DNA from 4 places in the Streptomyces sp. NPDC059787 genome. Region 4 is predicted to be linked to each of the others. Evidence: riboswitches for the same ligand, from Rfam matches in the RefSeq annotation. Region 4 holds a riboswitch; each other region holds the start of a gene.

The links. A riboswitch is a leader RNA that binds a small molecule or an ion and turns the genes downstream of it on or off. The one in region 4 is predicted to bind cyclic di-AMP.
Region 1: another riboswitch for cyclic di-AMP. It lies ahead of ACFV5H_RS10090 (M23 family metallopeptidase); the one in region 4 lies ahead of ACFV5H_RS17140 (peptidoglycan DD-metalloendopeptidase family protein).
Region 2: another riboswitch for cyclic di-AMP. It lies ahead of ACFV5H_RS01855 (NlpC/P60 family protein); the one in region 4 lies ahead of ACFV5H_RS17140 (peptidoglycan DD-metalloendopeptidase family protein).
Region 3: another riboswitch for cyclic di-AMP. It lies ahead of ACFV5H_RS00855 (transglycosylase SLT domain-containing protein); the one in region 4 lies ahead of ACFV5H_RS17140 (peptidoglycan DD-metalloendopeptidase family protein).

Annotation. Positions count from the first base shown of each region.
Region 1 is NZ_JBHWHX010000008.1:101,085-108,044, forward strand. Features, by position in the region: gene ACFV5H_RS10080 (HPr family phosphocarrier protein) at 158-439, shown strand; gene ACFV5H_RS10085 (GntR family transcriptional regulator) at 575-1,270, opposite strand; gene ACFV5H_RS10090 (M23 family metallopeptidase) at 1,459-2,232, opposite strand; cyclic di-AMP (ydaO/yuaA leader) riboswitch at 2,245-2,409, opposite strand; gene ACFV5H_RS10095 (M16 family metallopeptidase) at 2,612-4,000, opposite strand; gene ACFV5H_RS10100 (M16 family metallopeptidase) at 3,997-5,379, opposite strand; gene ACFV5H_RS10105 (DNA topoisomerase (ATP-hydrolyzing) subunit A) at 5,938-6,960, shown strand, end outside.
Region 2 is NZ_JBHWHX010000001.1:371,261-378,220, reverse strand. Features, by position in the region: gene ACFV5H_RS01865 (peptidoglycan DD-metalloendopeptidase family protein) at 1-429, shown strand, start outside; gene pcrA (DNA helicase PcrA) at 461-2,941, opposite strand; cyclic di-AMP (ydaO/yuaA leader) riboswitch at 3,182-3,353, shown strand; gene ACFV5H_RS01855 (NlpC/P60 family protein) at 3,361-4,530, shown strand; gene ACFV5H_RS01850 (hypothetical protein) at 4,750-5,103, opposite strand; gene ACFV5H_RS01845 (NlpC/P60 family protein) at 5,464-6,504, shown strand; gene ACFV5H_RS01840 (LuxR C-terminal-related transcriptional regulator) at 6,514-6,960, opposite strand, start outside.
Region 3 is NZ_JBHWHX010000001.1:174,944-181,903, reverse strand. Features, by position in the region: gene ACFV5H_RS00875 (ABC transporter permease) at 1-417, opposite strand, end outside; gene ACFV5H_RS00870 (ABC transporter ATP-binding protein) at 404-1,378, opposite strand; gene ACFV5H_RS00865 (outer membrane lipoprotein carrier protein LolA) at 1,427-2,647, opposite strand; gene ACFV5H_RS00860 (polyprenyl synthetase family protein) at 2,888-3,898, opposite strand; cyclic di-AMP (ydaO/yuaA leader) riboswitch at 4,462-4,629, shown strand; gene ACFV5H_RS00855 (transglycosylase SLT domain-containing protein) at 4,635-5,129, shown strand; gene ACFV5H_RS00850 (HAD family hydrolase) at 5,093-5,965, opposite strand; gene ACFV5H_RS00845 (GNAT family N-acetyltransferase) at 6,197-6,960, shown strand, end outside.
Region 4 is NZ_JBHWHX010000015.1:134,094-141,053, reverse strand. Features, by position in the region: gene ACFV5H_RS17165 (DUF742 domain-containing protein) at 1-73, shown strand, start outside; gene ACFV5H_RS17160 (ATP/GTP-binding protein) at 100-675, shown strand; gene ACFV5H_RS17155 (class I SAM-dependent methyltransferase) at 918-1,331, shown strand; gene ACFV5H_RS17150 (MBL fold metallo-hydrolase) at 1,452-2,645, opposite strand; gene ACFV5H_RS17145 (SGNH/GDSL hydrolase family protein) at 2,740-3,525, opposite strand; gene ACFV5H_RS17140 (peptidoglycan DD-metalloendopeptidase family protein) at 3,731-4,672, opposite strand; cyclic di-AMP (ydaO/yuaA leader) riboswitch at 4,677-4,838, opposite strand; gene ACFV5H_RS17135 (alpha-galactosidase) at 5,155-6,960, opposite strand, start outside.

The DNA.
Region 1 (6,960 bases), on a different contig from region 4:
GTCTGTGGTGGACGACAGCCGGGCCGAGGCCGCGGTCCGGCTGTCACCGGGAGCGGGAGCTGATGCCGCTTCGGGCACGCTCCCGGCACGCTCCGGGCATGCTTCACGATGTGGGAAACTGGTCTAGACAACCCTGAACAGCGAAGGGCAGCAACACATGGCTGAGCGCCGCGTCAACGTCGGCTGGGCCGAGGGTCTCCACGCCCGCCCCGCCTCCATCTTCGTCCGAGCCGCCACGGCCGCAGGCGTCCCGGTGACGATCGCCAAGGCCGGGGGCGACCCCGTCAACGCGGCCTCCATGCTGGCCGTCCTGGGCCTGGGCGCCCAGGGCGGCGAGGAGATCGTCCTCGCCTCCGACGCCGAGGGCGCGGACGCCGCCCTGGAGCGTCTGGCGAAGCTGGTCTCCGAGGGCCTCGAGGAACTCCCCGAGACCGTCTGAGAACGCAATACCGAAAGGCCCGCCCGGACCACCGGGCGGGCCTTTCACTTTTTCCTCGCACGGGCAGCTTTCCCCTTTTACGGGCAGCATAAATAGTCCCCGAGAAATGCTCCCTCTTTGTATACGGCACCCGTGTTAATGACGAATGCTCGGCATGTTTACGGCATGTTGCGAGTTCCTCACACGGTCCGCGCGGCCGGCTCCGGAGGCGAAACGCAGGCGGTGCCCGGCGCTCGCCCGCTCGGTGTGCAGCGCCGTGACCGACCGCGCGCGGTCGCCGTCGCCGCGCGCCACGGCGTCCACGATCGCGCCGTGCTCCGCCCAGTACTCGACGGGATCGGACGGCCCCTCGGCGGCGTACATCCAGGCGATCTTGTGCCGCAGCTGGGTCAGTGTCGAGGTAAGTGCCGGGCTGCCGGTGGCCTGGGCGAGCGTCTCGTGGAACCAGCCGCTCAGGGAGCGCAGGTCGTCGCTGTTGCCCTGGCGGGCGCGTTCCTGCCCCAGCCGGACCAGGCCGCGCAGCACCTTCAGATGGGCCTCGGTGCGGCGCTGGGCCGCGCGGGAGGCACCGAGCGGCTCGAGGAGCATGCGCATCTCCAGCAGGTCGGCGGCCTCCTGCTCGGTGGGTTCCGCGACGCACGCGCCCGCGTGCCGCCGGGTCACCACGAATCCCTCGGCCTCCAGCGTGCGCAGCGCCTCCCGGACGGGGACGCGGGAGACGCCGTAACGGCGGGCGAGCACTTCCTCGGTGAGCCGGCCGCCGCGCTCGTGGACACCCGCGACGATGTCGTCCCGGATCGCCGTGCACACCGAGTGCGCGGGAATGCGCATGACGAACCTCCGGATTAATCCCCGTGAAACGCCGACGATTGACGTGTGTTCCGCGACTCTATTGCAATCGGCGGTAATTCACGACGGCGGGCCGGAATCCATGCATATTTTTTGGACAAGCGTTGCGGCGGTTCCCGGAAACACCGATGCCCCGGCTCGGGGAGCCGGGGCATCGGGAAGCGGACGGGTCAGAGGTTCACACCGTGCGCGCGGAGGTAGGCGACGGGGTCGAGGTCGGAGCCGTAATCGGCGCCCGTGCGGGCCTCGAAGTGCAGATGCGCGCCCGTGACGTTGCCGGTGTCGCCGGAGAGGCCGATCTGCTGTCCGGCGGCCACCTGCTGGCCCACCGAGACGCCGATGGACGACAGGTGGGCGTACTGGGTGTACGTGCCGTCGTGCATCTTGATGACGACCTGGTTGCCGTACGAGCCGCCCCAGCCGGCCTCGACGACGGTGCCGACGCCGACCGACCGGACGGAGGTGCCGCTCGCGGCGTGGAAGTCGACACCGGTGTGGCTGCCGGAGGACCACAGCGAGCTGCCGGCCTGGTAGCCGGTCGAGACGTACGAGCCGGGGATCGGGGAGACGAAGGTGTTGAGGCGCTCGCGCTCGGCCTCCCGGGCGGCGCGCTCCTTCTCCGCGCGGGCCTCCTCGGCCGCCTTGGCGGCCTTCTCGCGCGCGGCCTCCTCGGCGGCCTTCCGCGCGGCGGCCTCGGCCGCCTCCCGGGCGGCCTCGTGCTGGGCGGCCGCCTGGGCGTCGATCCGGTCGGCGATCGCGTCGCCGAGGGTGACGACGGGCGTGAGGCCGGTCTGTGCGGCAGCGGGCTCGGCGGCGAGTGCGGGGGCCGCGAGGGAGCCGACGACGCCGGTGGTGGTGAGCGCCGCGACGCCCGCCACGCGGGCGGTGCCGCGCTGCGTCCGGCTGGGACGACGGTGCTTGCCCGGGGCGCGGGTGAACGCCATGTACAGGCTGGTCCTTTCCTTCCCTCTCGCCTACCGGGTTAGCTGACGGGTTCGGAGCAGGAAGGTCTCCTACGGGCCCCCTCGCGACACGCGCGGGCGTCCGATTCACCCCAGGGACTGCGGTGGGTCCCCGGCTCCCCTGGCTCGCGCCGTAGGGGGACTCGGCGATGACTGTCCGGTGCCGCGGATGCGGCGCACTGCCCGACGAACAGCCCGGATGACGCTAAGCGGGCCGTCTCCCGATCCTCAAACGAATCCCGGTTTTTGTAGCGCATCCCACAGGTCAGACGGGCAACTTCCGCCCCGATTCGGGCATAAGCGGGCCCTGATGACTTTCGTGTCACCAGGGCCCCACGCGCGCGTGCGTCCTCGCCGCTCGCTACTCGGCCGTCACGACGGTGACTTCGCCGATGCCGAGGGCCTCGACGGGTGCCTTGATCTGCGCCGCGTCACCGACGAGGACGGTCACCAGGCGGTCCACCGGGAAGGCGTTCACGACGGCCGCGGTGGCCTCCACGGTGCCGGTCGCGGCCAACTGCCGGTACAGGTCGGCCTGGTAGTGGTCGGGCAGGTGCTGCTCGACCTGGTCGGCCAGGGTGCTCGCGACGGCCGCGGCGGTCTCGTACTTGAGCGGCGCCACGCCCACGAGGTTCTGCACCGCGACATCGCGTTCGTCGTCGGTGAGCCCGTCGGCGGCGAGCGTGCGCAGCACCGTCCACAGGTCCTCGAGGGCGGGGCCGGTGTTCGGGGTGTCGACGGAGCCGCTGATGGCCAGCATCGCCGCGCCGGTGCCGTCCGGGGCGGACCTGAGGACCTGGCCGAACGCCCGTACGCCGTAGGTGTAGCCCTTCTCCTCGCGCAGCACGCGGTCCAGGCGGGAGGTGAGGGTACCGCCGAGGCAGTACGTGCCGAGCACCTGCGCGGGCCACACGCGGTCGTGCCGGTCCGCGCCGACACGGCCGATCAGCAGCTGCGTCTGGACGGCGCCGGGGCGGTCCACGATCACGACGCGCCCGGTGTCGTCGGCGGCCACCGGCGGAACGGGCCGCGGCTGCGCCGAGGAGCCGGTCCAGGCGCCCAGGGTGTCGCCGAGCAGCGCGTCCAGGTCGATGCCGGTGAGGTCGCCGACGACCACGGCGGTCGCCGTGGCGGGGCGGACGTGCTTCTCGTAGAAGGCGCGGACGGCCGCGGAGTCGATGCCGGTGACCGTCTCCTCGGTGCCCTGGCGCGGACGCGACATACGGGCACTCGCCGGGAACAGCTCCTTGGAGAGCTCCTTGGCGGCGCGGCGGGAGGGGTTGGCCAGCTCGTGCGGGATCTCGTCGAGGCGGTTGCGGACCAGCCGCTCGACCTCGCTGTCGGCGAACGCCGGCGCCCTGAGCGCGTCGGCGAGCAGTCCGAGTCCCTTGGTGAGCCGGGAGGCCGGGACCTCCAGGCTGAGGCGGACGCCGGGGTGGTCGGCGTGCGCGTCCAGGGTGGCGCCGCAGCGCTCCAGCTCGGCGGCGAACTCCTCGGCGGAGTGCTTGTCGGTGCCCTCGGAGAAGGCCCGCGCCATGATCGTGGCGACACCGTCGAGACCGGCCGGCTCGGCCTCCAGGGGCGCGTCGAGGAGCACCTCGACGGCGACGACCTGCTGACCGGGGCGGTGGCAGCGCAGCACGGTCAGGCCGTTGTCGAGCGTGCCGCGCTCGGGGGCCGGGAAGGCCCAGGGCTTGGCGTCGCCCGCCTGCGGCTGCGGGTGGAAGTCCATCGTGGCGAGCTCGGTCACTTCGCCGCCTCCTCGTTCTCGTCGGTGCCGGCGGCTGCGGCGGCTTCCTCGGTGTCCTCGGCGTCTCCGGCTTCCGGGGCGACGGGCTCGTAGACGAGCACCGCGCGGTTGTCGGGGCGCAGGCGGGCCTTGGCGACCTCCTGCACCTCCTCCGCCGTCACCTCCAGGACGCGCTGTACGGCGGTCAGGGCGAGCTGCGGGTCACCGAACAGGACCGCGTACCGGCACAGTTCGTCGGCGCGGCCGGCGACCGTGCCGAGCCGGTCGAGCCACTCGCGCTCCAGCTGGGCCTGCGCGCGTTCCATCTCCTCCGCCGTGGGGCCCTCCTCGGCGAACCGGGCGAGCTCCTCGTCGATGGCGGTCTCGATGACCGGCACCTCCACGTCGCCGGACGTCTTCACGTCCAGCCAGCCCAGGGAGGGGGCCCCGGCCAGCCGCAGCAGGCCGAAGCCGGCGGCCACGGCCGTACGGTCGCGCCGTACCAGCCGGTTGTAGAGCCGCGAGGACTCGCCGCCGCCGAGGACGGTGAGCGCCAGGTCGACGGCGTCGCACGCGCGCGTGCCGTCCTCGGGCAGGCGGTAGGCGGCCATCAGCGCACGCGCGGGGACCTCCTCCTCGACGATCTCGCGCAGCTGCCCGCCCATGACGTCGGGCAGCGAGCCGTCGCGCGGGGCGGGTTTGCCGTCGTGGCCCGGGATGGAGCCGAAGTACTTCTCGATCCAGGCGAGCGTCCGCTCCGGGTCGATGTCGCCGACCACGGAGAGCACGGCGTTGTTCGGCGCGTAGTACGTGCGGAAGAACTGGCGGGCGTCCTCCAGGGTGGCCGCGTCCAGGTCCGCCATCGAGCCGATGGGCGTGTGGTGGTACGGGTGGCCCTCCGGGTAGGCGAGGGCGGTCAGCTTCTCGAAGGCGGTGCCGTAGGGGACGTTGTCGTAGCGCTGGCGGCGCTCGTTCTTGACGACGTCCCGCTGGTTCTCCATGGACTCGTCGTCCAGGGCGGTCAGCAGGGAGCCCATGCGGTCGGCCTCCAGCCAGAGGGCGAGCTCCAGCTGGTGGGCGGGCATGGTCTCGAAGTAGTTGGTGCGCTCGAAGCTGGTGGTGCCGTTGAGGGAGCCGCCGGCGCCCTGGACCAGCTCGAAGTGACCGTTGCCCTTCACCTGGGCGGAGCCCTGGAACATCAGGTGCTCGAAAAGGTGAGCCAGACCCGTACGTCCCTTGACTTCGTGACGCGAACCCACGTCGTACCAGAGGCACACCGCGGCGACCGGGGTCAGGTGGTCCTCGGAGAGCACCACGCGCAGGCCGTTGGCCAGGCGGTGCTCGGTCGCTGTCAGGCCGCCGGAGCCTGCCTGGGCTGTGGCCGTGTGACCCATGGGCATGTACGTCCCTTCGATCGCGGAGGCGGTCGTCGAAACCGCCGTTTCTGCCGGTCCTGCCACTGTATGCAAGCGCGCGGACCCCCGACGAAGTTCCCGCCCGGACCGGGATACGCCGAGAGCGAGAATGCCGGGGAACACGCGAGCACCCGAGTTTCCGCGTTCTGCGAACCGCAGCCCCCGTCCTCCGCGGGCAGCCGCCGCCACACGCCGCGTTCCCGCGGGCTGCCGCAGCCACCGCCCCGCGGTCCGCGGAAGCGCTTCCGCCAGGCACGAGCCGTGCCGGGCCCGGGCAGCGCTTCCGCGATCCGCGGGCAGTCGTGCCGCAGGACGGCACGGGTGGGCGCGCCGGCACCCCGCGAACGCCGGGCCGCGCGACGAACCCCCGGCCCACGCCGCCCCGATCACCAGGAACCCCCTGCGGAAGCGCACCGCACACGCCGCGTACCCTGCCCTCCCCGGAGCACCCACGACCGGGCCCTGGTCCCGCCTGTCAGTGCGACGGTCCACAATGGTCCGCATCAGATCCCGTCCCCACGCTTCAGCAAGGAGCCGGCAGCGATGGCCCGCCGCAGCACGAAGACCCCGCCGCCCGACGACTCGTACGAGGAGAAGATCCTCGACATCGACGTCGTCGACGAGATGCAGGGCTCCTTCCTCGAGTACGCGTACTCGGTCATCTACTCCCGCGCCCTGCCGGACGCGCGCGACGGCCTCAAGCCGGTGCACCGCCGCATCGTCTACCAGATGAACGAGATGGGCCTGCGGCCCGAGCGCGGCTATGTGAAGTGCGCCCGCGTCGTCGGCGAGGTCATGGGCAAGCTGCACCCCCACGGTGACGCGTCGATCTACGACGCCCTGGTGCGCATGGCCCAGCCGTTCTCGATGCGCGTCCCCCTGGTCGACGGCCACGGCAACTTCGGCTCGCTGGGCAACGACGACCCGCCCGCCGCCATGCGGTACACCGAGTGCCGGATGGCCGAGGCCACCAGCCTGATGACCGAGTCCATCGACGAGGACACGGTCGACTTCGCGCCCAACTACGACGGGCAGGAGCAGGAACCGGTGGCACTGCCCGCCGCGTTCCCGAACCTGCTGGTGAACGGCGCGTCGGGCATCGCCGTCGGTATGGCCACCAACATGCCGCCGCACAACCTGCGCGAGGTCGTCGCGGCCGCGCGGCACCTGATCAGGTATCCGAACGCCGATCTCGACGCCCTGATGAAGCACGTCCCGGGCCCCGACCTGCCCACCGGCGGCCGGATCGTCGGCCTGTCCGGCGTCCGGGACGCGTACGAGTCGGGCCGCGGCACGTTCAAGATCCGCGCGACGGTCACCGTGGAGGACGTGACGGCCCGCCGCAAGGGCCTCGTCGTCACCGAGCTGCCCTTCACGGTCGGCCCGGAGAAGGTGATCGGCAAGATCAAGGACCTGGTCGGCTCGAAGAAGCTCCAGGGCATCGCCGACGTCAAGGACCTCACCGACCGCGAGCACGGTCTGCGGCTGGTCATCGAGATCAAGAACGGCTTCGTGCCGGAAGCGGTCCTGGAGCAGCTGTACAAGCTGACGCCGATGGAGGAGTCC
Region 2 (6,960 bases), on a different contig from region 4:
GAGGAGGCGGCCCGCAAGGAGCGGCTGCGGCCGAAGTTCGCGCTCCCGGTCGCGCAGCACGGACTCAGCGCCTACTACGGCCAGTCCGGCATCAACTGGATGTCCGTCCACACCGGCATCGACTTCCCCGTCCTGTACGGCGCGACGGTGATGGCCGCCACCGACGGCACGGTGCGCACGCAGCTCAACTCCGCCTACGGCAACATGATGATCGTGACGGCGAAGGACGGCACGGAGACGTGGTACTGCCACCTCTCCAGCTACCAGGTCGCCTCCGGTACGACCGTGAAGGCCGGCGACCCGATCGCCTTCTCCGGGGACTCCGGCAACTCGACCGGTCCGCACCTGCACTTCGAGGTCCGCCCCGGCGGGGGCTCGGCGATCGACCCGCTCGCCTGGTTCCGCAGCCACGGCCTCGACCCGTCGTAGGACCTCACCCCCGACGGGTCGCGGCCCGCGGCTACAGCTTCTCCACCGGCGCGTACCGCAGCAGCAGCCGCTTGGGCTTGGTGTCCCCGAAGTCGATCGTCGCCTCCGTGTTGGCACCCGTGCCCTTCACCGCGACCACGGTGCCGAGGCCGAACTGGTCGTGCGTGACCCGGTCCCCGATCGCCAGCGACACCACGGGCTTGTCCGCGGTCCGCCTGGTGGCGAAACCGGAACCGCCCGACGCCGACGAGCGCGAGCGGGACGACGACAGCGAGGCCGCCACCCCCGACACCGGACCGGAGGACACGGGCTTGCTCGCCCCCGTCCGCTTCCACTCCAGGTGGGCGGCCGGGATCTCCTCCAGGAACCGCGAGGGCGGGTTGTAGGACGGTTGGCCCCACGCGCTGCGCAGCGTCGACCGGGTCAGGTACAGCCGCTCACGCGCGCGCGTGATGCCGACGTACGCCAGGCGCCGCTCCTCCTCCAGCTCCTTGGTCTCGCCGAGGGCGCGCATGTGCGGGAAGACGCCGTCCTCCATGCCGGTGAGGAAGACGACCGGGAACTCCAGGCCCTTGGCGGTGTGCAGGGTCATCAGCGTGATGACGCCGGAGCCGTCCTCGTCCTCGTCGGGGATCTGGTCGGAGTCGGCGACCAGGGCGACCTGCTCCAGGAAGTCGGACAGCGCGACCGACTCGCCCTCGCCGCGCTCCTGCTCGAACTCCAGGGCGACGGCCGCGAGTTCCTGGAGGTTCTCGATCCGGGTCTCGTCCTGCGGGTCGGTGGACGCCTGCAACTCCGCGAGGTAGCCCGTACGTTCGAGGATCGCCTCCAGGACCGTCGCCGGGCCCGCCCCGGACTCCACGACCGTACGGAGGTCCTCCATCAGCGTGTTGAACCGCTTCACCGCGTTCGACGAGCGCGCGGCCATGCCGTACGCCTCGTCGACGCGCCTCAGCGCCTGCGGGAAGCTGATCCTCTCGCGCTGCGCGAGGGCGTCGATCATGGCCTCCGCGCGGTCGCCGATGCCCCGCTTGGGGACGTTGAGGATACGGCGCAGCGGCACCGAGTCCTCGGGGTTGGCGAGCACCCGCAGGTAGGCCAGGACGTCCCGGACCTCCTTGCGCTCGTAGAAGCGGACACCGCCGACGACCTTGTAGGGCAGGCCGACGCGGATGAAGATCTCCTCGAAGACACGGGACTGGGCGTTGGTGCGGTAGAAGACGGCGACGTCGCCCGCCTTGGCCTCGCCCGCGTCGGTGAGGCGGTCTATCTCCTCGGCGACGAACTGGGCCTCGTCGTGCTCGGTGTCCGCGACGTACCCGGTGATCCGCGCGCCCGCGCCGGCGTTGGTCCACAGGTTCTTGGGACGGCGCGACTCGTTGCGCTCGATGACGGCGTTGGCGGCGCTCAGGATGGTCTGCGTGGAGCGGTAGTTCTGCTCCAGCAGGATCGTGGTCGCGTCCGGGTAGTCCTCCTCGAACTGGAGGATGTTGCGGATCGTCGCGCCGCGGAAGGCGTAGATCGACTGGTCGGCGTCGCCCACCACGCACAGCTCGGCGGGCGGCACCTCGGGCTCGGACGGTGCGCCGGCGGGGCGCTCGGAGGTGCCGACGAGCTCGCGGACCAGCGCGTACTGGGCGTGGTTGGTGTCCTGGTACTCGTCGACCATGACGTGCCGGAAGCGGCGGCGGTAGTGCTCGGCGACGTCCGGGAAGGCGCGGAGCAGATTGACCGTCGTCATGATCAGGTCGTCGAAGTCGAGGGCGTTGGCCTCCCGCAGCCGCGACTGGTAGAGCGCGTAGGCCTGGGCGAGGGTCTTCTCGAAACCGTCGGCGGCCCGGGCGGCGAAGTCCTCCTCGTCGATCAGCTCGTTCTTCAGGTTGCTGATCTTGGCGCTGAAGGACTTCGGCGGGAAACGCTTGGGGTCGAGGTCCAGGTCGCGGCAGACCAGGGCCATCAGACGCTTGGAGTCGGCGGCGTCGTAGATCGAGAACGACGACGTGAAGCCGAGCTTCTTGCTCTCGCGGCGCAGGATGCGCACGCACGCGCTGTGGAACGTCATGACCCACATGGCGCCCGCGCGCGGGCCGACGAGCTGCTCGACGCGCTCCTTCATCTCGCCCGCGGCCTTGTTGGTGAAGGTGATCGCGAGGATCTGGCCCGGATGGACGTGCCGCTCGGCCAGCAGGTGGGCGATGCGGTGGGTGAGCACGCGGGTCTTGCCGGAGCCGGCGCCGGCCACGATGAGCAGCGGGGAGCCGGAGTGCACGACGGCGGCGCGCTGGTTGTCGTTCAGCCCTTCCAGCAGCGCGGCGGCGTCGATCACCGGGCGCGGGGCGCCGTCGCGGTAGTAGGTGTCCCGGTCCGGCGGCACGTCGAACTTCCCGCCGAACAGGTCGTCCGGGATCTGCTCCGGTCCGTGCTCGTCCTCGGGCGGTGGCGGGGGCTCGCCCTCGGGGCCCCGCTGGGCCTGGAGGTCCGCCAGGAAGCTGTCGTCAAAGAGGCTGCTCATCGCTCTCCGAGTCTAGGCCGCCCCACCGACAACCCGGGGCCACCCCGGGAACATCCCCGGAATCCTGCGGCCGGGACGGGACGCGCACCCTCCAGAACCAGCGCCTCACCCTGAGTGACACCGCACACAAGGTCACGAAAATGTATCGGGCATATCACCCATCAACCTTCACAGGGGCCACACCAGTTGGCTACGGTGCGGGCGGGCCGCACGACCCCCACCGGCGAACCTCGCCGGGCCGCGCGGCCTCCGCCGAGTCCGTCACTGCCCTCACGGCAGCCGGAGCCGGGGACCCACCGAGACCATGGGGTGAATCGGCCCACTCCCTCACGGAGCGGCCGTAGGGCAACCCTTCCGAACCACCCGCCCGAACCCGACAGCTAACCCGGTAGGCGGAGCTTTGGAAGGAGTCGCCTCCCTTGGCGTCGCACCGCAAGTCGCGCACCCCCGGCACGCGCGTGGCAGGCATACGGACCCCGGCCCTCGCCACGGCCGCCCTGACCTCCGTGGCCCTGCTGTCCCAGACGGCCACCGCCGCCCCCTCCGACGACGGCAGGCCGAGCCTGGAGGAGGTCGAGAAGAAGGTCGACGATCTCTACCGCCAGGCGGAGTCGGCGACCGAGAAGTACAACGCGGCCAAGGAGAAGACCGCGAAGCAGCGCAAGCAGGTGGACACGCTCCTCGACGACGTGGCCAAGCGCACCCAGAAACTCAACGAGGCGCGGGCGGAGCTGGGTTCCTTCGCCGCCGCCCAGTACCGGACCGGCGCCGGTGTCCCCGACACCGCGACCTTCCTGCTCGCGGACACCCCGCAGGACATCTTCGACCAGCGCCAGGTGATGGACCGGATGACCGGCCGCCAGAAGGAAGCGGTCGACGACTACGTCACCCGGCAGTCCGAGACGATGAAGAAGCGCCAGGAGGCCACCGAGAGCCTCGAGACGCTCACCGACACCCAGGGCGACCTGAAGACGGCCAAGGCCACCGTCCAGAAGAAGCTCACCGACGCGCGCGAGCTGATGTCGAAGCTGACCGCCGAGGAGAAGGCGCGGCTCGCGGCGATCGAGAAGGAGAAGCAGAAGGAGGCCGCCCGCAAGGCCGCCGAACTCGCCGAGCAGCAGAAGGCCCAGGAGGCCGCCGCCGCCCAGCAGGACAGCGGCACCTCGGGCAGCGCCTCCGGGTCAGCGGGCTCGGCCACCACGCCGTCCACGTCGACGGACTCCTCGTACGCCGCCAAGGCCGAGAAGGCCCTCGCCTTCGCCCGCGCGCAGATCGGCAAGCCGTACGTCTGGGGCGCCACCGGCCCCGGCTCCTACGACTGCTCCGGCCTCACCCAGGCCGCCTGGAAGGCCGCCGGCGTCACCGTTCCGCGCACCACCTACGACCAGGTGAACGCGGGCACGACGGTCCCCGTCTCCCAGGCCCGACCCGGTGACCTGGTCTTCTTCTACGACGACGTCACCCACGTGGGCATCTACATCGGCAACGGGATGATGATCCACGCGCCGAAGCCCGGCACGTACGTCCGCGAGGAGTCGATCTACTACGACGGCGAGTCCTCGATCCACAGCGTGGTGCGCCCCGCCTGACCCGCTCGGGAGGGGCGGGGACGGCCCTCCGGCGTCGTCCCCGTCCCGCTCCCCCTTTCCGTGCTGGTCCGTGCCACGGCACGCGGCGCCCGCACTCCCCCTGCAAACGCCGACGGCGGTGACGCTGTCCGCGTCCACCGCCGTCGGCACCCCCCGGCTCGGGGTCCGGGGCATGTTCTGCCGTGGGCCGCGGTCACGTCCGGGCCCGTGGAGCGGGGATCAGGTCCACAGCACCGCGATGAAGACGTTCGTCACGGTCAGCAGCCCGACCAGACCGAACAGGCCCTTGTCCACCTTCTCGTCGTCCCGCTTCACGTACACCAGACCGAGGATCACGATCAGCAGGGCCAGCTTCACGCCGATCTTGATGTTGTCGACGGAGTAGTCCTGGGCCTGGTTGAGGCCGACCAGGACCACACCGGTGACCAGCATCGTCAGCGCGCCGTGCAGCATCGCGGGGACGAACCGGGCGGTGCCCGCGCCCATCGCCTTCATCTGGGTGAGGAAGCCGCCGAGGAGCGACGCGATGCCGATGATGTGCAGACCGACGAAGAGGTGGATGAGTACGTCCATGAGGCCGGAGCCTAGCCATAGCCGCCTCGTAGCACTCCGGCGCCCTCAACCGTCCTTCCTCCGCCATATCGGTCATCACTCCGAGTAAAGGCTACGAAGCCGGAACGGGATCCTGGTCACTTACGGTCACCCGACGGTCCGCTCGCGTCACTTCCGCACAACCCGTTACCAGGGATACGCGGCCGGGCCTAGCGTCCTCCTCCAGGTGCCCGGCTCTCCACCGCCGCCCGGTCCAGGGGCGGCAACCGGACACCACCGCCGAGAAGGTCCGGCGGCGGACGGCTCCCCTGTGCACCCCCGCCGCCGGACCACCGGACGGCAGTCCGCTCCGCGCGGTCGTCGGAAAGGACGGGAATCCAGGTGGCAGCGCACCGCAGGCCCCGACAGCGCGTCGCGGGCGGCACCACGGCCCGCGCGGTCACCGCCGTCGCCCTCGCCGGCGCGGCCACCGCGACCGGCTTCGACGGGACGGGACACGCCGAACCGCAGCTGACACCGGGCCAGGTCAAGGCCGAGGTCGACAGGCTCTACCGGGAGGCGGAGACCACCACCGAGAAGTACAACGGCGCCAAGGAGAAGGCCGAGTCGGCCCAGCGGCGGCTGCGCGACCTGCAGGACGAGGCGGCCCGCAGGAAGGACCGGCTCAACTCCGCGCGGGACGCCCTGGGCACGGTCGCCGCGGCGCAGTACCGCGGCAGCGGCCTCGACCCCGCCCTGCAGCTCTTCCTCTCCGAGGACCCCGACGGCTATCTGGACGGCGCCGCGCTCGCCGAACGGGCGGGCAGCCGCCGCCAGGCGGCGGTGGGACGCGTACGCACACAGCTCCGGGAGATCGAGCAGTTGCGCGGCGCCGCACGCGTCGAGGTGAAATCGCTGACGTCCCGCCGCGCCGAACTCGAGCGGCACAAGAAGACGATCACCACCAAGCTGACCGCCGCCCGCCGGCTGCTGTCCCGGCTGACCCCCGGGCAACGCGCGGGACTCACCGACGGAACCGACCGTGCCCCGCACTCCTCGACGGACGCCCGGGACGCAGCCCTCGCGGCTCCCGGCCCCCGCGCGGCGGAGGCCGTCTCCTACGCCTACGCCAAGCTCGGCAGCCCCTATGTCTGGGGCGCGACCGGCCCGGACGCCTTCGACTGCTCGGGCCTCGTCCAGGCCGCGTACCGCTCCGCCGGTGTCTCCCTGCCCCGCACCACCTACGCCCAGATCGACGCCGGCCGTCGCGTCCCCCGCTCCGAACTCCGCCCCGGAGACCTGGTCTTCTTCTACTCCGGCATCAGTCACGTCGGCATCTACGTCGGCGACGGCCGCATGATCCACGCCCCGAACCCCTCGGCCCCGGTCCGCGTGGCCCCGATCGACGAGATGCCCTTCGCGGGCGCCGCGCGGGTGGTCTGAACGGCCCGCTCAGACCAGTCGCCGCGCCGTCGCCCAGCGGGTCAGTTCGTGGCGGTTGGAGAGCTGGAGCTTGCGCAGGACCGCCGAGACGTGGGACTCGACCGTCTTCACCGAGATGAACAGCTGCTTGGCGATCTCCTTGTAGGCGTAGCCGCGGGCGATCAGCCGCAGGACCTCCCGCTCACGCTGGGTGAGGCGGTCGAGGTCCTCGTCGACCGGCGGGGCGTCGGTCGAGGCGAAGGCGTCCAGGACGAAGCCGGCCAGGCGGGGGGAGAAGACGGCGTCCCCCTCCTGGACCCGGAAGATCGAGTCGACCAGGTCGGTGCCGGTGATCGTCTTGGTCACATAGCCGCGGGCACCGCCCCGGATCACGCCGATCACGTCCTCCGCCGCGTCCGACACGGACAGGGCGAGGAAACGGACCGGCTGCTCGGCGTCGCCCATCAAAGGGGCGCA
Region 3 (6,960 bases), on a different contig from region 4:
GGCCATGACCGTCGCGTACTTGGTGAGCAGCAGGCGGGTCCGCCCGGCGGGGGCGACCAGGAGGTAGCGCAGGGTGCCGGCGTTCGCCTCGCCGGCGACGGCGTCGCCCGCGACGACCCCGATCGCCATGGGCAGGAAGAACGGCAGCGTGGCGGCGAGCGCGGTGAAGACCAGGAACAGGCCGTTGTTGGTGATCTGCGAGATGAACGCCGGTCCTCCCCCGCCGCCCCCGCCACCGGCCGACGAGCCGTCACCGGTCTCGATCCGTACGGCGATGCCGACCAGGACCGGCACGGCGGCCAGCACCCCGAGCAGGGCGAGGGTGCGCCAGCGCCGGAAGGTGGTGAGCAGCTCGCTGCGGAACAGTCCGAGGGTCCACAGCGGGTTCACCCTCCGCACCGCTTCAGCCTGCGACATCGAAGCCCTCCCCGGTCAGCGCCACGAACGCGTCCTCCAGCGAGGCCCGTTCCACCCCGAAGCCGCGTACCCGGACGCCTGCCGTCACCAGCGCCGCGTTCACCTCGGCGAGGTCGCGCTCGGGCACCTCGCAGGTCACCTGCTCCCCGGCCACGACGACATCGGCGGCCCCCTGCTCCTTGAGCACCCGGGCGGCGTCCGCCGGGTCGGGTGTGGTCACCACCAGCCGGCCGCGGGCGCCCGCGGCCAGGTCGGCGACCGGGCCCTGGGTGATCAGCCGGCCCCGGGCCATCACGGCGGCGTGCGTGCACACCTGCTCGATCTCGTCGAGGAGGTGGGAGGAGAGGAAGACGGTGGTGCCGTCCGAGGCCAGTTCGCGCACCAGTGTGCGGATCTCCCGCATGCCCTGCGGGTCGAGGCCGTTGGTGGGCTCGTCCAGGACGAGCAGCCGGCGCGGCTGGAGCAGGGCGGCCGCGAGGCCGAGGCGCTGTTTCATGCCGAGGGAGTACGCCTTCGCCTTCTTGCCGGCGGCGGCCGTGAGGCCCACCCGGTCGAGGGCGGCGGCGACGCGGGCACGCCGGGTGCGCGGGTCGGCGGTCGGGTCGGCGGCGTCGTAGCGCAGGAGGTTGTCCCGGCCGGAGAGGAAGCCGTACAGGGCCGGGCCCTCGATGAGGGCGCCGACGTGGGGCAGCACGGCGCGCGCGGAGCGCGGCATGGGGCGCCCCAGGACGTGCGCCGTGCCGGAGGTCGGCTCGATCAGGCCCATCAGCATGCGGATGGTGGTGGTCTTGCCGGAGCCGTTGGGGCCGAGGAAGCCGAAGACGCTGCCCGCCGGGACGGTCAGGTGCAGACCGTCGACGGCGAGCTGTCCGCCGCGGTAGCGCTTGGTGAGCGCGCGGGTGGTGATGACTCCCTCACCCGCGCGCACCCCGTCCGGCTCGCCGGCGGACGCCTCGCCCATCGCTCCCTCGTTCCCTGTCACATGGTCACGTCGTAAGGTCCCGGGGCCTTACTTCCCCGCGTCGGCCGCCTTCACGAGCGCGTCCTTGGTGACGGTGCCCACGTAGACCTTGCCGTCCTCGGTGATCAGGGCGTTCACCAGGCGGGTGCTGAACACCGTGCCGGTGCCGAACTCGCCCTTGACCTGGTCGCCGAGCGAGCCGAGGAAGCCGTCGAGGTCACCGCCGGTCCCGCCGGCGGGCAGGCCGCCCTCGCCGCCGGTGTCGAAGGTGGCGACGGTGTTCCAGCCCTCGCCGAGCATCTTCAGCCCGTCGAGACCCTTGGCCAGGTCCTCCTCGGACTTCGGGGCGTTCTCCGGCTTCCCGGAGTGCTCCCGGCCCTGGTCGAGTTCGCCGTCCTCGGTCACCTTCGCGCCCTTGGGCGGGGTGAAGTCGAACGTCGAGGCGGCCGGCTTGTCGAAGCTCACCTTGGTGAAGCCGACGTCCACGACGGCCGCGCCGCCGCTCGACGGGGTGAGCGTGAACTTCAGCGGCACACCGGTCCTGTGGTCGACCGCGATGCTGATCGCGCCGACCGTGGAGCCGGACTGCCTGGGCTTGACGACCAGCTTGTACGCGTCCCGGCCGGCCACCTGGGCGGTGCCGTCGACGGTCACGGACGTGGTGTCGTCGACCGCCTTCAGCGCCTCCTCGGCGAAGTCCTTCGGGGTGGCCGGGGGCTGCTGCTCCCGGTCCTCGCCGGAGGCGTCGACGGTGCCGTGGTAGACCTCGTTGGAGCCGCTGTCGTAGCCCCAGACGTCCTTGCCGTTGTGGATCAGGCTGTACTCGGCGGCGTTCTCCAGGAGCGACACCTTCTGCCGGTCCGGGCCGTCGGCCGCGATCCGCAGGGTGTGCGTGCCGGAGGCCAGTTCGGTGAGCTTTGCGGACGGGTCGGCCGAGGAGCCGCCGTCCTCGCCCTGCCCCGTGGCGCCGGACGCGAGGCTGTTCTCCAGGCCGCCGAGGTCCGGCAGACCGAGGTCCGTGGTGATCTTCACGGTGCCGGACAGCTGCTCCACGTCCGACTGCGCGATCTTCTCGATGAGCTGTGCGGCGGTGATCTCCGGCAGGTCGGGGTCGCCGGAGCTGGCGATGGCCGGGACGAGCCCGATGGTCGCGGCCGCCACTCCCATCACCGTGACCGGGACGACGTACCGCGCGGCCCTGCGCCGCCCCGCGCGCGGCTCGTCGGCCTCCCGCGCGATCGTCATGTCGTCGGATTCGTACGGTGCCATGTGTGCCCTACCTCCGTGGTCGGCGGCGGCTTTTCGTCTCGTGACCTCGCACCGGTCTCACCCCGAGCCGCCATTCTCACCCGAATCGGTGAGAAGTGGTGTTGTCCGTCGTGGTCCATCTGACCAAATCCGGCAGGCGGATTCGTCAGACCCCGGACGCAACTCCACGTACTGCTGGGGTATGACACGGAGGACGGTTTCCTCCCCCGCCCCGTAGGGGTCGGGGGAGTTCGGGCCGGCTCAGCCCGCGCGGTGCACCACCGCGTCGCACAGTTGCACGAGTGCCGTCCTCGCCTCGCACTCCCGCAGCGGGGCGAGCGCCGCGCGCGCCTCCTCGGCGTAGCGCACGGTGTCCCGGCGGGCCTGCTCCAGCGCGGGGTGGGCGCGCAGCAGCCGCAGCGCCTCGGCGTGCCGGGCGTCGTCGGTGAGGTCGGAGTCGAGCAGCTCGCACAGGGCGATGTCGTCGGCGAGACCCAGCCGGGCCGCCCGTTCACGCAGCCGCAGCACGGGCAGGGTGGCGATGCCCTCGCGCAGGTCGGTGCCGGGGGTCTTGCCGGACTCGTGGGAGTCGGAGGCGATGTCCAGGACGTCGTCGGCGAGCTGGAAGGCGACGCCGAGCCGCTCGCCGTACTGGGTCAGCACGTCCACGACCGTCTCGTCGGCGCCGGACATCATCGCGCCGAACCGGCAGGCGACGGCGACCAGCGAGCCGGTCTTGCCGCCGAGCACGTCCAGGTAGTGGTCGACCGGGTCGCGGCCGTCCTGCGGTCCCGCGGTCTCCAGGATCTGCCCGGTGACCAGCCGCTCGAACGCCTCGGCCTGCACCCGCACGGCCTCAGGACCGAGGTCGGCCAGGATGTGCGAGGCCCGCGCGAAGAGGAAGTCGCCGGTGAGGACCGCGACGGAGTTGCCCCAGCGGGCGTTCGCGCTGTCGACGCCGCGCCGCACCTCGGCCTCGTCCATCACGTCGTCGTGGTACAGCGTGGCCAGATGGGTGAGCTCCACGACCACGGCCGAGGGCACGACACCGGGCGCGTAGGGGTCGCCGAACTGGGCGGCGAGCATCACGAGCAGCGGACGGAACCGCTTGCCGCCGGCCCGCACCAGGTGCTGGGCGGCTCCCGTGATGAAGGGGACCTCACTCTTGGTGGCTTCGAGCAGCCCTTCCTCGACAGCCGTCATTCCGGCCTGGACATCGGCTTCCAGAGCCTGGTCCCGCACGCTCAGCCCGAACGGCCCGACGACGGTCACGAGGGGTCTCCTGTCTGCTGGTGTCCCACTGGCGGTTACACGGAATGTCGATAGGTCGCTGCCACCACTCAAGTCAGCGTATCCGGTCATGTTCCGATCACCGCCAGCGCCCGGCGTTACGGGCAGGGCGGTACGGGATCAGGAGCGGAGTGCTTTTGATCGGCTGATAACAACGGACATTCTTCGGCTTTCCCGGACGTAGCAATCCACTCCTCGACCCGCCTCCCGGGCCCCGCCTCGCCACGCGGACCATCCTGCCCGCCCCGACGTCCGATTTGCCGTAAATACAGAGCTAATTCCCCTTGGCGAAAAATGCGCTCACAGGTGATCCCCAGTGAAGTGGGTCACGCGCGATCCGGCACCCCCACCGACCGCCGCCATCCCCCTTCCCCCTTCCCCCGACGCCGAGTTGACCCTTGGCAGTAGCAAAGGATCAAGCACCCCAAAACCCCCATCACAAGATCAAACGGCACCTTCTGTGATGCCCGCGCTTGTTTCCGACATGTGCTCTCGCATACGTTCCGGGCCTGCCGGGTGGACGCCTAATCCTGCCGCCGCCCGCATCACACCCGACGACGAACTCAAGACGGCAGGAGTGGGGGACCCAGGTAAGCCGCCGCACCGGACATCGCACCGGGACGGCTAGGGGTGAAGCCATGCCCGCAGGGGCACGGCCGGGCACTCTCCCGCCCGAACCCGACAGCTCACCTCGCAGGCGTAGGAGAGGAACCCAGACATGCCTGCTTTCGGTCAGCTCAGCCGCTTCGGCAACCGCCGCCTCGCCCGTTCCCTCGCCGTCGCCGGCACCGGCGTCGCCATGGTCGCCCTGCCGCTGTTCGGCGCGACCAGCGCCTCCGCGGCCACCACCGAGCCGACGACGCCGACGACCGCCGCCTCCGTGACGGCGTACCCGGACAACCTCGACGGCTGGATCCGCGAGTCGCTGGACATCATGGCGCAGCAGGGCATCCCGGGCAGCTACGACGCCATCCACCGCAACATCATGCGCGAGTCCTCCGGCAACCCGTACGCCATCAACAACTGGGACTCCAACGCCGCCGCCGGCACCCCGTCGAAGGGTCTGCTGCAGATCATCGACCCGACCTTCGCGGCCTACCACGTGCCCGGCACCGCCTTCGACCCGTACGACCCGATCGCGAACATCACGGCGGCCTGCAACTACGCGGCCGACCGCTACGGCTCCATCGACAACGTCTTCGGCGCGTACTGAGCCACCCGCTGACGGGCGAGCGTCATCGCCCCGCCGAACAGTCGCTCGAGGACGACGGCCACGCCGTCGTCCTCGTTCGACGTGGTGACCTCGTCCGCCACCGCCTTCAGTTCGGGATGCGCGTTGGCCATGGCGACGCCGTGGGCCGCCCAGTCGAACATGGGGACGTCGTTCGGCATGTCGCCGAAGGCGATCGTCCGCGCCGGGCTCAGCCCCAGGTGCTCGGCGGCCAGCGCCAGCCCGGTCGCCTTGGTCACCCCGCAGGGCTGGAGCTCCACGGTGCCCGGCCCCGACATGGTGACCGTGGCCAGTGACCCGATCACCGACCGGGCCGCCGCCGCCAACGCGTCGTCGGACAGGTCCGGGTGGCGCAGCAGCACCTTGCTGATCGGCCGGTCCCACAGCTCGGCCCGCCGCTCGACCCGCACCGCGGGCAGGGTCGGGTGCGGCATCAGATAGCCGGGCTCGATCAGCGTCAGCCCGTCGACCCCGTCCTGGTCGACCGCGGCGTGCACCTCCCCCACCTCGGCCTCGATCTTGCCGAGCGCCGTCTCCGCCAGTTCCCGGTCCAGCGTGACGGACCACAGCAGCCGGTGCGCGCCGGCGTCGTACACCTGCGCGCCCTGTCCGCACACCGCGAGCCCCGTGCAGCCGAGGTCGTCCAGGAGCGGCCGCACTCTGGGGGCCGGGCGCCCCGTCACCACGAGGTGTCGCGCGCCGGCCCGCTCCGCCCGCGCGAGCGCGGCGAGGGACCGGTCGGAGAGGGTGTCGTCGCCGCGCAGCAGCGTCCCGTCCAGGTCGGTGGCGATGAGTGAGTACGCGGTGGGTGCGGCCATGATCAGAGAATACGGACAACCCGACGGTCCGATTCACCGTGCCCGTTTGCGCTCGCTTTCGGTGCGGTTCCCTTCTCTCGACTTCTCTCGACGCCGGGTAAGGACCGGTTCAGGTCTCTTTCACCGTTTGGCAAGAACATGGTCCGCTATCTACCGTCCGCCCGGTCCGGGGCGGTACCTTCCAAGGGTCCAGGGGGGACTTGATCGGGGGGTCAGGTGAGCAGTGGACGCATGCGTGTGCTGAGGCCCGGGGAGCTCGGCGAGGGGGAGCGGGAGCGCTGGCGGGAACTGCGCGCCGCGACGGACGCACCGCGCAACCCGTTCATGGAACCGGAGTTCAGCGTCGCCGTGGCCCGGGTGCGCCCGCGGGCCCGGGTCGCCGTGCTGTACGAGGGCGCTCAGCCGGTGGGTTTCCTGCCGTACGAGCGGGGTGCGCTGGGGCAGGGCCGGGCGATCGGGCTCGGGGTGTCGGACTGCCAGGGCGCGGTCCTGGGCCCCGGTGTCGCCCTGGAGACGGACGAACTGCTGCGGGGCTGCTCGGTGTCGAGCTTCGCCTTCGACAACCTGGAGGCGGGCCAGCGGCTGTTCGTGCCGTACGCGGCCGAGGAGCACGCCACCTACGTCATCGACGTGGAGAAGGGCTACGAGGCGTACGAGTCGGTGCTGCGCACCCAGTCGCCGAAGTTCCTGAAGACCACGCTGGCCAAGGAGCGCAGGCTGGGCCGCCAGGCCGGGACCGTGCGGTTCGTCTTCGACGAGCGCGACCCGGCCGCGCTGCGCGCGCTGGTGGAGTGGAAGTCGGCGCAGTACCGCAGGACCGGGCGGCGCGACCGGTTCGCACAGGAGTGGATCGCCCGGCTCGTGGGCCGGCTCGCCGAGACCCGCGCCGCCCAGTGCACGGGCACGCTGTCGGTCCTGTACGCCGGGGACCGCCCCGTCGCCGCGCACTTCGGGCTGCGCTCGGCGTCCGTCCTGGCCTGCTGGTTCCCGGCGTA
Region 4 (6,960 bases):
GCCCGCCGACCCGGCGGCGCGGCCCAGCGTCCGGATGATCAGAGAAGTACTCGAAGGACTGCGCGCACTGTGAGTACGAGACGGAAAGGCAAGCCCGCCATGTCACGGACAGAGCTGCCGGACGCCGCGAAGATCCTGGTGGCAGGGGGCTTCGGGGTGGGGAAGAGCACGTTGGTCTCCACGGTCAGCGAGATCCTCCCCTTCCACACGGAGGAGACGCTGACACGGTCCGGTATCGACGTGGACGATCTGTCGGGTGTCGAACGGAAGGGCACGACCACGGTGGCCCTGGACTTCGGCCGGATCACCATCCACAACCGTCTCGCGCTCTTCCTGTTCGGCACCCCTGGCCAGGACCGCTTCTGGTTCATGTGGGAGGAACTGGCCGCCGGGGCGCTCTGCGCGGTCGTCCTGGCCGACACCCGACGGCTGCCCGACTGCTTCCCGGCCGTCGACTACTTCGAGCGCAGCGGGCTGCCGTTCGTGGTCGCCGTCAACTGTTTCGAGGGCGCCCGCCAGTACCCGGCGGAGACGGTACGCCAGGCGCTGGCGCTGGGCCCGCACGTACCGGTCCTGCTCTGCGACGCCCGCCTGCGCGCCTCGGTGAAGGAGACGTTGATCCAGGCGGTCGAACACGTTCTGGCGGTGGAGACCCGGCGCGGGGCAGCGCTGTAGGTCCGGCCCCGTCGAAGAACGCTCAGGACCTCGCGACCTGTCCCGTGGCCGGGGCCCGGGGATGCCCGCACCGCCGGCACTCCGGCAGCGCTTCGGTGTTCCCCCTCCCCGGGCCGCTTCCCCGCAGGTCAAGACGGGCCTGCGCCCCTGGGCAGGCGTCGGGGAACCAGGAGTCGTCGAACGACGTCGGCGTGGCCGCGGCCGGCGGGGCTGCGGGGCTGCGGGGCCGGGATCCTGGACGGGTGCGAGAGCAGCAGCGGTACGACGGGTGGTCGGCCGGGGCCGCCTACGAGCGGTACATGGGCCGCTGGAGCCACCCCGTCGCCGAGCGGTTCGGCGCCTGGCTCGACGCCGCCGACGGTCTGCGGTGGCTGGACGTGGGCTGCGGGGCGGGCGGTCTGACGGCCACGGTGGCAGCCCGCTGCCGACCCCGCACGGTGGTGGGAGTCGACCGGTCGGAGGGGTTCGGCGCCCACGCACGGGCGTCCGTCTCCTCGCCCGCGCACTTCGTCGTGGCCGACGCGATGGCGCTGCCCGTACGCGACGAGGCGTGCGACGCGGCCGTCAACGGCCTGGTCCTGAACTTCCTGCCCTCCCCCGCCGCGGCAAGCCACATGCCCTGCCGCCAGGGCCGTCCAAGGACGGCAAGGGCCTGAATCGCCGAGCAGTGGCTTCGCGCTCAGCGCGGGGCGCCCCGTCCGAGGCCCGCGGCAAACGATCCGGTTCCTCAGCCGGCAGACGCTCCGGCATCCGGGCCGTCCCGCCCCCGACCGGCGTCACCGCTCGCCGGCGAGGTCGAGATCACCGCTGCTCATCTCGGCCGCGGCACCGGCACCCCGCGGACGCCGCCACGGGTGCGCGATCGGACCGGACACCGCCCGCCACCACGGTTCCCCGGGCAACTCGCCCGCCGGCTCGAACGGCTCGCCCGGCCGCGGGAACGCCACCGCCTGGCCCACCTCCTCGGCCGCGTCCTTCATCCACTCCCCCGGCTCCGCCCACGCGTGCGGCGCCAGGTTGAAGGTGCCCCAGTGGATGGGCAGCAGCACGCCGGCCGCCTCGCCGCCCTGCAGGTCGAGATGGGCCCGGACGCCTTCCTCGGGCGTCATGTGGATGTCGGGCCAGAAGTCCGAGTACGCGCCGACCTGGACCATCGTGGCGTCGAACGGGCCGTGGTCGGTGCCGATGTCCTTGAAGCCCTCGAAGTAGCCGGTGTCACCGCTGTGGTAGATCCGGTGCTCCTCGCCCGCGGCGACCCAGGAGGCCCACAGGGTGTGCTGGGTGTTGCGCAGGCCCCGGCCGCAGAAGTGGCGGGCCGGGGTGGCGGTGAGGGCGAGCCCGCCGATCTTCGTCGTCTCGTGCCAGTCCAGCTCGCGCAGCCGTCCGGCGGACACGCCCCAGCGTTCCAGGTGCGCGCCGACGCCGAGGGGCACGGCGAACAGGGTGTCCGTGCCGGCCAGCGCCTTGATCGTGGGCAGGTCCAGGTGGTCGTAGTGGTCGTGGGAGATCACGACGACGTCGACCGGGCCGAGTGCGGTCAGCGGCAGCGGGGCGGGGTGCAGCCGCCTGGGTCCGGCGAAGGGGAACGGTGAGCAGCGCTCACCCCACACGGGGTCGAACAGGACCCGGTGTCCGTCGATCTCCGCGAGCACGCTGGAGTGGCCCATCCAGGTCAGGCGCAGCCCGGTGGCCGGCGGACGGGAGATGTCGGCCAGGGTGGTCGGGTGCACCGGGACGGTGCCCTCGGGGGCGCGGCGGATCCGGGATTCCTTGTCGACATAGGTCTTCGCCAGGTCCCGCACCGACCCCGACGGGCGGGTCCGGGCGGCGCCCCCGGGATTCTGGAACACGCCGTCCTTGAAGTGCGGGGATCTGCGGATGCGTGCCATGCGCTCGCCACTCGGGTCCGCGCCGAAGGCCACGGGCCGCAGGGCGCGCAGCCCGGAGCTCTGGGAACGGGAACCGGCCACGGTACCTCCAAGTGGAGTCGGTCAGACATTCCATTATGAGCGGCCGTGTCCGGCACCGCGGTGCCGGATACGGCCGCGGCCGGAAGAACGGCCCTCACGCCACCGCGGCGATCCGCACCTTGATGTCGTCCGGCGACAGCGTCCCCTTGGCGATCACGTGGTCGCCCGACGACTCCCCGCGCAGCCGGCGGCCGATCCACGGCACCAGGTACTCGCGGGCCCAGTGGACGTCGTCCCGCCGGATGTCGAGGGTGCCGCGGGGCGGCAGGGGCGGCCAGGCCTGTTCCGGGTCGGCGGGGGTGTCCAGGCCGAGGGCCTGCCCGGCGCGGAGCGCGACGCGGGTGTGCCCCTCCGGCGACAGGTGCAGCCGGTCGGCGTCCCAGGCCCTGCGGTCCTGGACGCTCCTGAGGGACCACAGGTCGAGGACGGGGCAGCCGTAACGGTCGGCTACGGCCCGCACATGCCCGTTGTACGTCGCGATCTTGCCGCGCAGGTGCTTCAGCAGGGGCACGCCGCGGGTGTCGAACCCGGTCGTCACCATCACCGTGCCGGACACGGCCGTGAGCGCGGCGATCGCCCGCTCGAACCGCTCGGCCACCTCGTCCGGGTCGCTGCCGGGGCGGAGGATGTCGTTGCCGCCCGCGCAGAACGAGACCAGGTCGGGGGCGAGTTCGACCGCCTTCGGAAGCTGGTCCGCCACGATCTGGTCCAGGAGCTTTCCGCGTACGGCGAGATTGGTGTACGCGAAGTCGCCCTCGGGCCGGAGGTCCGCGAGAAGCACGGCGAACCGGTCGGCCCAGCCGACGAGCGCCCCGTCGGGGCCGGGGTCGCCGACGCCCTCGGTGAAGCTGTCCCCCACCGCCACGTACGACCCGATCACTGCTCTGCTGTCACTCTTCGAATCGTCTGCCACAACCGCTCATGATTCACCTTCGAATGTGACCTACGCGACCGTAAGGAAGGGTTGACGGGCGGTGAGATAAGACACTCTCAAAATGTTGGCCAATTCCGGAATACGCCGAAGGCCGGCCCCGGGGATCGGGGTCCGGCCTTCGGCGCGCGTGTCAGGAAGGTCGCCGCGGGGATCAGCCGATGGAGACGCCCTTGGAGCGGAGGTAGGAGACCGGGTCCACGTCCGAGCCGTAGTCCGGGGTGGTGCGGATCTCGAAGTGCAGGTGCGGGCCGGTCACGTTGCCGGTCGCACCGGAGAGGCCGACCTGCTGGCCGGCGGTGACGGTCTGGCCGGCCGAGACGGACAGCGAGGACAGGTGGGCGTACTGGGCGTAGTAGCCGTCTTCGAGCTTGATGACGACCTGGTTGCCGTACGCGCCGCCCCAGCCGGCGGAGACGACGGTGCCCGCGCCGACGGCCTTCAGGGAGGTGCCGGTCGGGACGCTGAAGTCGACGCCGGTGTGGTAGCCGCTGGACCACATGCTGCCGGCCACCTTGTAGGCGGTGCCGAGACCGCCGGCGCCGGGCACCGGGGAGCTGTAACCGGAGGCGCTCGCGGCCTGGTCGGTGCTCGCGGTCTGGGCGGAGGCGTCCGAGGAGGGCTGCTCGGCGGGCTGCTCCGCCGGCTTCTCGGCCTCCTGCTCCGAGGCCTGCGGGGTCGCCGGGGCCTCCGTGGCGGACGACTTCTCCGGTGCGCTCGTGGCGGCCCCGCCGTCGACGGAGAGCTTCAGGCCGGGGTGGATGAGCGACGGGTCGTCGCCGATGGCCTCGCGGTTGTCCGTGTAGAGCTGCTTCCAGCCACCGTCGACGTGCTCCGTCTCGGCGATCTTCGCGAGGTAGTCGCCGGCCTTCACGGTGTACGTGCGGGCCTCGTCGCCCTTTTCGGCGACGGTCTTCTGGCCGGCGGCGGAAAGGGACTGGACGGCCTTTTCGGGGGCGGTCTGCGGCGTGGCGGCGTGCGCGCCGGTGGCGCCGAGAAGCGGCAGGGCGAGTGCGGCGCCACCGGTTCCGGCGACGGCGATGGAGCGGGTGAAACGCTGGGCCTTGGTACGGCGGTGCTTACCCTTCGCGGGCATGTCGAATTCCTCTCCGGCGCCTGCGAGGTGAGCTGTCGGGTTCGGGCTGGAGATGCCCGGCCGCGTTGTCACGCGACTTAACCCCAAGCCGTTCCGGGAACCGGAACAGGCAGTGGTACCTGTGGGTCCCCCGCTCCTGCCGTGCACGGGTCAGTGTGTGTACGGGCTCCGGGCGGCGGCAGGATTGGGCGTCCGTCCGGATCGGTGGCGAACGTAAGCGACCCGGACGCGAGGGGACAAGCGCGAGGTTCACCGCGAACGCGTTTTTCCGTGATCCAAAGGAGGAATTGACGTCACCGAGCGTCAGCCGGGATTCCCTTTCCCCCGCGAATTCCCTTGTCGTTCCACGGAATTACGTGAACATGGCGACAACACATCGTCACGGATATGACGCTGCTCACGCACCCCTTTCCCATCTCCCTTTCTTTCGGGGCACGTTATGGCGAATCCACCTAATCGGACAGAACGCCCTAATCGCCCGATCACAGGCGCCGCAGCCGCACCACCGCGGCGTCCAGATCTCCCCGCAGACCGGTGCGCAGCCCGTGGTGCAGCAAGAGGGCGCCTCGGTACGTTTCACCGGTTTCGCGGCATTCGTACGACGCCTCCGGGTCGAGGCCGCGCAGCCGGAGGGCCGGGACGGGCTCTCCGTAGTGCTGCGCCTGGAGGCAGGCGAGGACGACGGTCTCGTCGCCGAGGACGTACTGCACCGCGCTCAGTCCGCCCTCCGGGGGCCGCAGCCGGTACAGGTCGCCGCGCTGGACGACGGGCCGGATCTCCTTGTAGAGCGCGACCCACTCCCGCGCCTCGGCGAGCTCCTCCCCGGTCCACCGCGCGAGGTCGCCGCCGACGCCGAGCACCCCGGCCATGGCGCTGACGAACCGGAAGCGCAGCGAACTGACCCGTCCGTTGAGCATCGCGTTCGGGCTGTCGGTGACCCAGGCGGCCATCACCCGGGCCGGGTGGAGCTGGCTGAAGCCGTGCTGGACGGCGAGCCGGTCGAGCGGGTCGGTGTTGTCCGAGGTCCACACCTGGTCGGTACGGGAGAGGACCCCCAGGTCGATCCGTCCGCCGCCGCCCGAGCAGGACTCGAAGGCCACGTCCGGATGGGCCGCCCGCAACCGGTCCAGCAGCGCGTACAGGCCGCGCACATGATCGGTCCACAGCCGCTGCGGGTACGGGTCGTCCGGCCACCCGGCGTCGGTGGAGCAGCGGTTGAAGTCCCACTTCACATAGTCGACGGGGACGCCGGAGAGCAGTCCGTCGAGCTGCTCCCAGAGGTACTCCCGCACATCGTCCCGCGCGAGGTTGAGCACCAGCTGGTTGCGGAACTCCGTGCGCCGGCGGCCCGGCTGGAACTGCACCCAGTCGGGGTGCGCGCGGTACAGGTCGCTGTCGGGGTTGACCATCTCCGGCTCGACCCAGATGCCGAACTTCATCCCGAGCCCGTGCACATGGTCGGCGAGGGGTTTCAGGCCGCCGGGGAAGCGGTCGGGGTTGGGCGTCCAGTCGCCGAGCCCGGCCCGGTCGCTCGTACGCGCCCCGAACCAGCCGTCGTCGACCACGAACAGTTCGACGCCCATCGCGGCGGCCCGCGCCGCGAGCCCCCGCTGCTGCTCCTCGGAGATGTCGAACCCGGTGGCCTCCCAGGAGTTGAACAGCACGGGCCGGTCCCGGTCCGCGTCCGGGACGACGTGCGTCCGCTGGTAGGCGTGCCAGGCGCGGCTGGCGCCGCCGAAGCCGCCGTCGCTCCACAGACCGGCGAAGAGCGGTGTGACGTACGTCTCCTCCGTGCCCAGCGTCAGCAGGCCGGAGTCGTCGTGTCCCGCGCCGCCGGTGATCTGCACGCGCGCGTCGGGGAGTTGGGCGACCGAGATGCGCCAGGAGCCGGACCAGCCGAGGGCACAGCCGTAGACCTCGCCGCGTTCCTCGGTCGCGTCGGTGTCGAGCGCGACCCAGGGCAGGTGCTGGTGTCCGGTGTGGCCGCGGCGGCTGCCGATGACCTTCTCGCCGTAGGTGAGCGGGGAGCGGGTCAGCCGGGACTCGGCGGCCCAGCGGCCGTGGAGCTGGGACAGCCGCCAGTGCTCGCGCTCGGGCAGGGTCCAGGTGGCGGAGTCGGCGCGCAGGAGCTCGACCGCGGGTCCCCGGTTGTGCAGGGTCACCCAGCGTTCGAGCACGTCGTCGCGCATCCGGTAGTGCAGGGTCACGGTCAGCTCGCCGTCGCGGAAGCGGAGACGGAGTTCACCGTCGTCGGTTTCGCCGTCGTCCGTCTCGTGGCCGTCGAAGGC